DNA from 2 places in the Solibacillus sp. genome. Region 1 is predicted to be linked to the other one. Evidence: riboswitches for the same ligand, from Rfam matches in the RefSeq annotation. Region 1 holds a riboswitch; the other holds the start of a gene.

What was found. A riboswitch is a leader RNA that binds a small molecule or an ion and turns the genes downstream of it on or off. The one in region 1 is predicted to bind S-adenosylmethionine.
Region 2: another riboswitch for S-adenosylmethionine. It lies ahead of metA (homoserine O-acetyltransferase MetA); the one in region 1 lies ahead of ABS917_RS13590 (methionine ABC transporter ATP-binding protein).

The regions. Positions count from the first base shown of each region.
Region 1 covers NZ_JBELZM010000013.1:115,595-120,954, forward strand. Annotated here, with positions in the region: gene ABS917_RS13565 (acyl-CoA dehydrogenase family protein) at 1-471, shown strand, start outside; gene ABS917_RS13570 (arsenate reductase family protein) at 796-1,152, shown strand; gene gcvH (glycine cleavage system protein GcvH) at 1,233-1,613, shown strand; gene ABS917_RS13580 (toprim domain-containing protein) at 1,703-2,029, shown strand; gene ABS917_RS13585 (thioredoxin family protein) at 2,037-2,339, shown strand; SAM riboswitch class I at 2,401-2,503, shown strand; gene ABS917_RS13590 (methionine ABC transporter ATP-binding protein) at 2,650-3,678, shown strand; gene ABS917_RS13595 (methionine ABC transporter permease) at 3,671-4,339, shown strand; gene ABS917_RS13600 (MetQ/NlpA family ABC transporter substrate-binding protein) at 4,493-5,299, shown strand.
Region 2 covers NZ_JBELZM010000014.1:23,373-28,732, forward strand. Annotated here, with positions in the region: gene ABS917_RS13750 (AAA domain-containing protein) at 1-1,397, shown strand, start outside; gene ABS917_RS13755 (nucleoside-diphosphate sugar epimerase) at 1,413-2,165, shown strand; SAM riboswitch class I at 2,229-2,336, shown strand; gene metA (homoserine O-acetyltransferase MetA) at 2,493-3,434, shown strand; gene ABS917_RS13765 (ABC transporter ATP-binding protein) at 3,484-4,254, opposite strand; gene ABS917_RS13770 (YczE/YyaS/YitT family protein) at 4,383-5,009, opposite strand; gene ABS917_RS13775 (HesB/YadR/YfhF family protein) at 5,156-5,360, opposite strand, start outside.

The DNA of each region.
Region 1 (5,360 bases):
AATGAGCTATTAATGCTTATGCCTGAAGAAATCGGCCAAGGCGCTTTAGAACAAGAAAAATATTTAGTGAAAAATGCGAAGAAGATTGCAGTACTTGCAGCAGGTGCAGCAGCACAACGCTACGGTGCAAAACTGGATGCCGAGCAGGAGCTGTTAGTGAACATCGCGAACATTGCGAACCAATTATATGCAATGGAATCTGCGGTAATCCGTACACAAAAAGCAATCGAGCGTGACGGAGAACAAAAAGCAGCACAAAAAATTCTTTACACTCAAATTTTCTGCCAGGAAGCATTCGCAGAAATTGAAAAAGAAGCAAAAGAAACATTAATCGCTTCAGTTGATGGCGACGATGCACGTATGATTTTATCGGCATTACGTAAATTAACGCGCAACAATCCTTACAACTTAATTCCGAAAAAACGTGAAGCTTCAGTGAAATTAATCGAAGCAGAAAAGTATGTAGTTTAATTAAGGACTGAAATCGGGTGCAGGACATTGCACCCGATTTTTCTATTGGATTTTCTAATAAAACTTAAAATGTTCTAATATATTTATAAATGATCTAATATAACTCGGAGGTTCTAATATAAGCTGTCTTTCTTCTAATATGTCACCCAAAGTTCTAATAAGGGAAATCATTCTTCTAAAATACATGCGGCATGTTCTAATATCTTCATACAACTTCGAATAAAAACCATATTCAATAAAACTCCGATAATGCGAACACATTTTTGATTTGTACTTATATATCCGTTACAATATAGGAAAATCCAGGGCAAAAGGAGTACTTACATGACAGTAAAATTCATTCAATATCCAAAATGTACAACGTGTAAAAAAGCGCAAAAGTGGCTAGATGAGCAAGGTGTGGACTATGAAAATATTCATATCGTAGAACAGACACCATCTAAAGAGGAGATTAAAGCAATTTATGAAGCAAGTGGAGTGCCTTTAAAGAAGTTCTTCAATACGTCTGGTATGAAATATCGGGAATTAGGTCTTAAAGATAAATTAGCGACAATGTCCGAGGATGAGCAATTAGAGCTATTGGCATCAGATGGTATGTTAATTAAGCGACCGATCGTAACAGATGGAAAAAAATTAACTTTAGGATTTAAGGAGTCTGACTTCTTAGAAACTTGGAAATAAACAGTTATTCACATTGTATTTCCGAACGAAATATGGCAAAATGAACTTGAATGTACTACATATAACATGGAGGTTTTCGAATGAGCACACCAAAAGAATTACGTTATTCAAAAGAGCATGAGTGGGTTAAAATTGAAGACGGTAAAGCGACAATCGGTATTACAGATTTCGCACAGTCTGAATTAGGCGATATCGTATTCGTAGAGTTACCTGAAGTAGGCGATGAAATTTCAAAGGATCAGCCTTTCGGTAGTGTAGAATCTGTTAAAACAGTTTCTGAACTATATGCACCACTTTCGGGTAAAGTAGTTGCAATCAACGAAGAATTACTGGACAATCCGGAATTCGTAAATGAATCTCCATACGGAAATGCATGGATGGTTACTGTTGAGTTAACAAGTGAAGCGGAAGTTGAAGAATTATTAGACGCAGATGCTTACACTGCTTTAATCGAACAATAATCTGGAACACTAAAGCCTTCTAATTAAAGGTTTTAGTGTTTTTTTGTTATTCTATACATAAAGGTGACTTTGAAAGGAAGCGTGTACGTATGGGAAAATGCCTTGTTGTCGAAGGACGTGCCGATAAATTGAGATTACTCCCGATATTAGCTGAGGATGTGACGATTATTTGTACAAATGGCACAATAAGCGAAGTCAATTTGATTGATTTATTGGAAGAATATGAGCAAGATGAAATTATCACGATGTTTGATGCAGATAAAAACGGTGAAAAGTTACGTAAACTGATGAACCGTGCATATCCCGAAGCGACACAGCTTATCATACCTCACGAATATGTAGAAGTAGAAAAAACACCTACTAAAATCTTAAAGGATATTTTACTACAGGCAAAATTTTTAGTAAAAGAAGGATGACAGTATAATGGAACAATGGACGAAACAGCAGTGGGAACAGAACGTACAACAATATGATCAGACAGCGTTTTTCTTATATACGCCTATGTGCGGCACTTGTGAAGTATCGGAAAAAATGTTGGAAGTCATTGAGAAATTACTACCAGATCTCCCGCTTGGTATGGCAAATATCAATTATTTAGGGGATTTGCCTTATGAATTGAAAATTGAAAGTGTACCTTGTTTAATCGTTTCAGACAACGGGGAACTAACGAATAAAATTTATGCATTTAAATCCGTACCGTTTTTGTATGAAATATTAAAAAAGTAATTGACGTAGTCACTTTGTCGTGATAAAGTAACATTCATAATAATAAAACTTAATAACGTTACTCTTATAAAGAGAGGTGGAGGGAAGTGCCCTATGAAGCCCGGCAACCAGCGATTTCGCAAAGGTGCCAATTCACACAAAGTGTAAACTTTGAAAGATGAGAGAACGGTTTACCGTATAAATGTATGTGAAACCTTTCTACTTGTCTTGGTAGAAAGGTTTTTTTCATTCAGCGGAGGTTTTGAATGAAAAAAAGAAGATGATATTGAAATAGCAGGAAGGTTATTTCAATTTAGAAGGAGTACAACCGATGATTGATATACAAAATATTACAAAAGTGTATAACACGAAAAACGGTAAACTTACAGCAGTTGATAATGTAAGTCTATCGATTAACAAAGGAGAAATATACGGTATTATCGGCTACAGTGGTGCCGGTAAAAGTACAATGATTCGCCTATTGAACGGTTTGGAAAAGCCAACGACAGGCTCTGTCATAGTAGGCGGTCAGGATATTGCAAAAGCTTCCGGGGCAAAACTACGAGAAGCACGTCAAAAAATAAGTATGATTTTCCAGCACTTCAATTTACTTTGGTCACGTACAGTTGAAGAAAACATCGCATTTCCACTTGAAATAGCAGGTGTTTCAAAAGCTGATCGTGAAAAACGAGTAGAAGAGCTAATTGAACTTGTTGGTTTAAAAGGAAGAGGGAAAGCGTATCCTTCTCAACTTTCAGGCGGCCAAAAGCAGCGTGTTGGCATTGCCCGTGCGTTGGCAAACAATCCGGAAGTGCTTTTATGTGATGAAGCGACTTCAGCACTTGATCCTGAAACAACAGATTCGATTTTGGAACTGCTGCTTGATATTAATCAACACATCGGACTTACAATTGTACTCATTACACATGAAATGCATGTTATCCGTAAAATCTGTAACAGAGTAGCTGTTATGGAAGCCGGAAAAGTAGTGGAACAGGGAGATGTATTACAAGTATTCCAGCATCCACAAGCACCGATTACGAAGAACTTCGTATCGCAAGCTTCTGGGGAGACACAGGAAACACAAGCATCACTGGAACAGATTTTAGCTAATTATCCAGAAGGCAAAATCGCTAAATTAACTTTTGCTGCGGCAACGACAGAACAGCCTGTCATCTCACAAATGATTAAGCAATTTGACGTAGTTGTAAATATAGTGCATGGCAAAATCTCAAATACAACGGGCGGTTCGTTCGGTACATTGTTTATTCATATCGATGGCGAGCCGAAAGCAGTCGCGGAAGCATTGAGCTTTTTAGCGAAGCAAGAAATTCAGGCGGAGGTGATTGAGCATGTTTAATCAATTATTTCCGAACGTAGATTGGGGTAAAATGCTCGAAGCAACATATGAAACAATGTATATGACGGCTGTTGCGACAGTCATCACATTTATACTGGGACTTTTAATTGGTATTGTCTTATTTTTAACGAGCGACAATCAATTATGGGCAAATAAAATTGTACACTTTTTGACAGGATCACTCGTAAATATTTTCCGGTCGATTCCCTTTATCGTCTTAATCATTTTATTAATTCCGTTCACAAAGTTTTTACTTGGAACAATCCGTGGCGCCAATGCAGCATTACCTGCGCTAATTATTGGGGCAGCACCATTTTATGCGCGCATGGTATTAATAGCATTAAGAGAAATTGATAAAGGTGTCATTGAAGCGGCACGCTCAATGGGAGCGAAAACTTCTACGATTATTTGGAAAGTGCTGATTCCGGAAAGCTTACCGGCATTAATTTCTGGTATTACTGTTACAGCTGTCGCGTTAGTAGGATATACAGCAATGGCCGGCATTATCGGTGCTGGTGGTTTAGGAAACCTGGCATTCCTTGACGGTTTCCAGCGTAACAGGACAGATGTGACATTAATGGCAACAGTTTTAATTTTAGTTGTCGTATTCATCATCCAGTATATTGGGGATTTCATTACAGCAAGAGTGGACAAACGATAGTTAGTGGCTAATAAGGCCGTAATTATAAATATTGGTGCATCGAAACAATGTGGACGCAAACTTTAAAAAAGTGCGCGTCTACAAGATGAATAATCAGAATATAAAAATTGTTTCGATAAACTGAACAAACTAAAAAAAGGGTAGGTAAAACAAATGAAGAAATTATTATCAAGTGTTATTTTAGGAGCTTCAGTACTAGCTTTAGCGGCATGTGGCGGCGAAGATGAGAAATTAGTAGTTGGTGCATCAAATACACCACACGCAGTAATCCTTGAAAAAGTTAAACCAATTTTAGAGGAACAAGGTATTGAGCTGGAAATCGAATCTTATACGGATTACGTACTTCCAAACCAAGATTTAGAAAACGGTGATTTAGATGCAAACTACTTCCAGCACATTCCATACTTCGAAGCACAAAAAGCAGATTTCGATTATGACTTTGCAAATGCTGGCGGTATTCATATCGAGCCAATCGGTATTTACTCTAAAAAATATTCATCTTTAGAAGAGCTTCCTGAAGGTGCAACAATTTTACTTTCTAACTCAGTAGCAGACCACGGCCGTATGCTTTCATTACTTGAAGCACAAGGTTTAATCACATTAGCAGAAGGTATTGATAAAACAAAAGCAGAAACAAAGGACATCGTAGATAATCCGAAAAACTTCGTATTCGATGCAGACACAGCAGCTGAATTATTAGTGCAAATGTACGAAAATGAAGAAGGCGATGCGGTATTGATCAACTCAAACTTCGCAATCGATAACGGCATTAACCCATTGGAAGATTCAATCGCAATCGAGTCTAGCGAATCACCATATGTAAACATTATTGCAGTAAAATCTGGCGATGAAGATTCAAAAGAAATTAAAGCATTAGTTGATGCATTACGCTCAAAAGAAATTCAAGACTTTATCCTTGAAGAGTGGGGCGGCTCTGTAGTACCTGTTTCAGGCGAGTAAAATAGGTCTACTAATCCAATAAAACCATTTTCTCTCTTCGGGGGAGAAAATGGTTTTTTTC
Region 2 (5,360 bases), on a different contig from region 1:
AAACACAGCGCCAAAACCGTGAAAAAGTGGAGCTTCAACTGAACAAAAAGGCGGAGGAGCTTACAGTGTTAAATGAACAGATTGCCCTTGGTACTGAAACTGTTGAACAGTTAACAGTGCGCTTTAAAGGAATAAACAGCGAAGGCGTCCAGCTTGAAAAACGCCGGACAGAACTCGAACAGCTGACAAAACTAAACCCTGAGCAGGCGATCATTGAAGTAAACGAAAAGATCGGGCTTCTTACAGAAAAGATCGAGACGCTTGAAGTGAAAATCAGTTTGCTTCCTGTAACGGCAGAACTTCAAAACGAATGGCACGGTTTGCTGAAAAATGCCAATGCCCATGACTTGGACGAAATCCGCAAACTGTATGTGAAACATGCCAATGTGATCGGGACAACTTGTGTCGCATCAGCAAATAAAGAGTTTATGGAAAACTATCCGACATTTGATGTCGTTATTATTGATGAAGTTTCGAAAGCAACACCACCGGAATTGTTACTGCCGATGTTAAAGGGCGCAAAAATCATTTTAGTTGGGGACCATCACCAGTTGCCTCCGCTTGTAGGAGATGCGACATTCGAAGAGACATTGGAGCAAGTTGTGAAGGAAAGTACAACATTTGAACAAAAACGGGAGCTTGAAAAGTTATTGGAAGAATCATTGTTCGAGCGTCTATATAACAATTTGCCGTCGCAAAACAAAACAATGCTCGCAATTCAATATCGTATGCATAAAAATATTATGTCAACTATCACACCTTTTTACGAAAATGAATCCGAACAGCTGCAATGTGGATTAGAGGATTCGGATGCCGTACGCGATCATTTCCTTGAAACATCTAAAATTACACGAAACCACCATTTACTATGGCTTGATATACCAAACGCCAAGCCGTATTTTGAAGAGCGTATGAAGGAAGGCTCGAGTTTATTCAATTTAGCTGAACTGGAACAGATTAAAGAGCAGCTTCTTGAATTAAATGCTGCAACGGAACAAGCGAAAGCACAAGGGCTGATTCCACATGACGCATTAAAATCGGTGGGCGTTATTTCATTCTACGCGGAGCAGGTGAAGCGCATCAATCGTCTGATTGAACAGGAAATCAATGTACCTCATTTACACATCCGTACAGGGTCGGTCGATAAATTCCAAGGGATGGAGATGGATGTGATTATCGTCAGCATGGTGCGGAATCATGACAATGAACGCGGAGAAATAGGGTTTGCGAAAGATTACCGCCGTCTGAATGTTGCATTATCCCGCGCTCGGGAACTGCTTATTATGATCGGCAGTACCGAAATGTTTACAAAACGTCCAAAGAGCGCGAAAACACGGGATATGTATGCCCATGTATTAACGACAGCAAAAGAGCAGGACGGCTATTTTGCTGTGTAGAAACAGGGGGATTGAATGGATTTACAAAATACAGTTTTACAGCTGCAGAAAGAACTCGTCCAAAACCCGTCCATTGAAATCAAAAAGCAAATGCAATATGCCATTCCGATTCACACATTGGAAGTGAAATATCATCCGGTGATGCGCAATGCCATGGATATTTTAATGAAGATGATGCTCATTTCATTTGAGAAGGCGAAACTGAAAAATGTAGAGCTTTTAGCCGAAATTTTATTGGTGGAACCGTTATTTATCCATGATTTGACGAATAAAATGTTACGACTGGGTATGATTGTGAAGGAACAGGAATTTGCACTTACTGCTAAAGGGAAAGCACAGCTGGAATCGGGCATTTTTGAAGAAGAACTTGAAGAAACAAGTTATTTTATTCAATACAGCCCGATTCATGAACAGCCATTGGAGGGCGATCTGGAGGAATTTGCGGACTTGGAAGAGTTTCCGGAGCCTTTCCCGACAATCGAAACAGAAGAAATCGAAGCGATTGAAGAAACCGTGCTGATTGATTTCATTCAACAGCAACTTTCCGAACAACCCGTGGCGGAAGATGAAGTACCGCACTATATAACAAGTGTTGTTTCAACTGAATCGATCCAGATTAATGATATACCGGTCCTATGTTTTTTACTTTTTGATCAAAAGGAGAACAGGCATTTTGTACGGGTATACAATACATTGACACGTGTTTGGGATGAACAGCTGGAGAAAATTTTATTCAATATAGAAAAAGAACAGCTGCAGGAAGAGTGAAATAATATTTTTGGAATTATTGCAAAATTATAAAGTACATGATACACTAATGACAATTTAATAGTCTTATCAAGAGAAGCGGAGGGACTTGGCCCGATGATGCTTCAGCAACCTCTAGTACAACTAGAAAGGTGCTACTTCCAGCAAGGTGTTAACCTTGGCAGATAAGAACGGGTAAAAAAGCCCCTCTCAATTCTGTTTTGCTGGAATGAGAGGGGCTTTTTATATTGTTCCGGAACGGTTCGTTTCGCTCTTAAAACAATGCATTGCCTGAATACCACAGATTATTAAAAGATAGTTGAAAAAGCTTATGAGGGGGAAAGTGGAATGCCGATTAATATTCCGAAACATTTACCGGCGGGTGAACTGCTTAGAAAAGAGAAGATTTTCGTCATGGAGGAAGACCGTGCGAAAACACAGCAGATTCGACCGTTAAATATTTTAGTGTTTAATTTAATGCCTGAAAAAGAGAAAACCGAACTGCAATTACTGCGCTTACTCGGTAACACACCATTACAGGTAGATGTGACATTTTTAAACACGGCTACATACGAATCAAAAAATGTTTCCAAATCGCATTTAGATACGTTTTACCGGACGTTTGACCAAGTGAAGCACCGCCGTTTTGATGGACTCATTATTACGGGAGCGCCAGTAGAGAAAATGGATTTTGAAGATGTAGGCTACTGGAATGAAATTACGCATGTAATGGATTGGGCAAATGAACATGTGACTTCAATCATGTATATATGTTGGGGCGCTCAAGCTGCCCTGTATCACCATTTTGGCATCGGAAAATTCGAATTGCCGAAAAAGTGCTCCGGTGTTTATTCACATGTGATCACGGATTTAACAGTAGATTTAGTAAGGGGCTTCAGTGATGAGTATGTGGCACCTCATTCACGCCATACATCGGTTTCGATTGATGAAGTGAGGGCACACCCTGACTTGCGTTTACTAAGCTATTCGGATGATGCGGGCGTGTTTATCGTTCAATCGAAAAACAATAAGCATATAATGATTACAGGACATTTGGAGTATGATGCAACGACATTATCGGATGAGTACTTCCGCGATGTTGAGAAGGATCCGGACAATACGGAAATTCCGATTAACTATTTCCCGAACAACGACCCGCTGCAGGCACCGAAAAATGTTTGGCGTGCCCATTCTCATCTGTTGTTCTACAACTGGCTGAACTACTACGTTTACCAAGAAACACCGTATGAATGGCATTACGTCGATGAAAATATTGAATATCATATTTAATGTTTATAAATGAAACGAACCAGCAAGAGATGGACTCCTGCTGGTTCGTTTATTTAATTGCGACCCAGGCACGTTCGCGTTCGATCTGCAAACTGATTTCCCGCCCGAAGAAATCGCTTAATAATTCGTTAGTTAAAACAACTTCGCGTGTATTGGCTTCGACATTTTTTCCGTCTTTCATTAAAAGTACATGGCTAAAACAAGGAAGTATTTCTTCTACATGATGCGTAACATAAATAAGGGTAGGGCCGTTTTCTGCTTCTGCAATCTGTTCAATCGTTTGCAGCAAGTTTTCCCGTTCGATCAAGTCCAGACCGCCACACGGCTCATCCAATATCAAAATTTCCGAATCCGCCATAATGGCCCTTGCTATTTGAACACGCTGCCGTTCACCTTGTGACAAATGCTCGAATGATTTATTCGCTAAATGGTCGCAGTGAAAATGCTTCATAATCGAAACAGCATGTTCTATTTCTTCTTCCGTCACATCATTGAACAGGCGAAGGGCACCGAATTTTCCACTGAGCACGATTTCAATCGCATTATCCTGCCAGTTGAAATTATCGATCATCGCATTGCTGACCCAGCCGATCCGAGTCCGCAGTTTTGGTATATATGTCTTCCCATATGTTTCACCCAGTACTTGGACGTTTCCTTCATTTGGCCAAATATAGCCGTTAATTACTTTCAGCAAAGTCGTTTTACCGGAGCCGTTCAGCCCTAAAATGGCCCAATGCTGTCCCTTTTGTACATGCCAGCTTAAATCGTTTAAAATCTTTTTGTCATTGCGATATAAATGGATATTTTCAATATGTATCATTTAAAAACACCTCCACATACTACTATGCACTTTTTTCCAATCTTACGAAAGTATTTTTTGAAAATTGTAACAATTTAATTAGGCGTAAAAAAAGAAAGCAAACGCATGATGCTTGCTCTCCTCATTATTTATATAACAACACTTTCGACACCTGCTGCGCGGTGGAACAGCTTTCCGTTCCATTTGAGCGCCCATTGTACGACAGGCCCTAAGCCGAACGCCATAAATACAGTACCGACTCCGACTGGTCCACCCAATACAAAACCTAAAACAGCAACTGTTACTTCCATTGTCGTACGTGCGCGGTTGACACTCCAGCCAAGACGATGCACGAACAGCAGCATCAACGTATCACGGGGCCCTACACCGAGGTTTGCGACCATATACATCCCGCAGCCGAAGCCGAGCAGGACAACGCCAACAACAAACGCCAATGTTTGTTCTAACAGTGTATTCGCATCCGGTAATACTAACAAAAATATATCAATGAAAATCCCTGTCAGGAACATGTCCAAATAAGTTCCGACTTTCGGCAATCTTTTCGTGAAAAACGTATCAACAGCCAGAATGAGCAAGCCTAAAATAATAGACCACATACCGACCGTTAAGCCCAAGTTTTTTTGTAGTCCGATATGAAGAACATCCCATGACCCAACGCCAAGTATTTGTCCTTTAATCGTCAATGCGACGCCTAATGATAAAACAATGATGCCTGCAATAAAAAATACGCAGCGCCAATAAAATTCCTGTTTCACTTTCACATGTAATCCCTCATCAATCCTTGATATAATCCTTACTCATTATAACGATTGAATCGGCAAAAATGGATTTACAATAAATTCGAAACATTTGAACTTTTTGAGCGGCAAATTGTTCGTATAAGGAAGCGGAGATACGGCTTTTATTTTTCATACGAATAAGTTAATTCATCGGACGAATCGGCGACATCTACAACTAAATGATGTCCATTAAAAAACCATTCATCGGTTTTTTCGATGTAGAAATGAATATTATCCACAACCGTTTCGGTGCCTATTTCATGCGGCTGCTCCCGTGTCATGCCTAACGAAAACCCTTCATGAAAAGGTGAAGAACCTCCATACCGT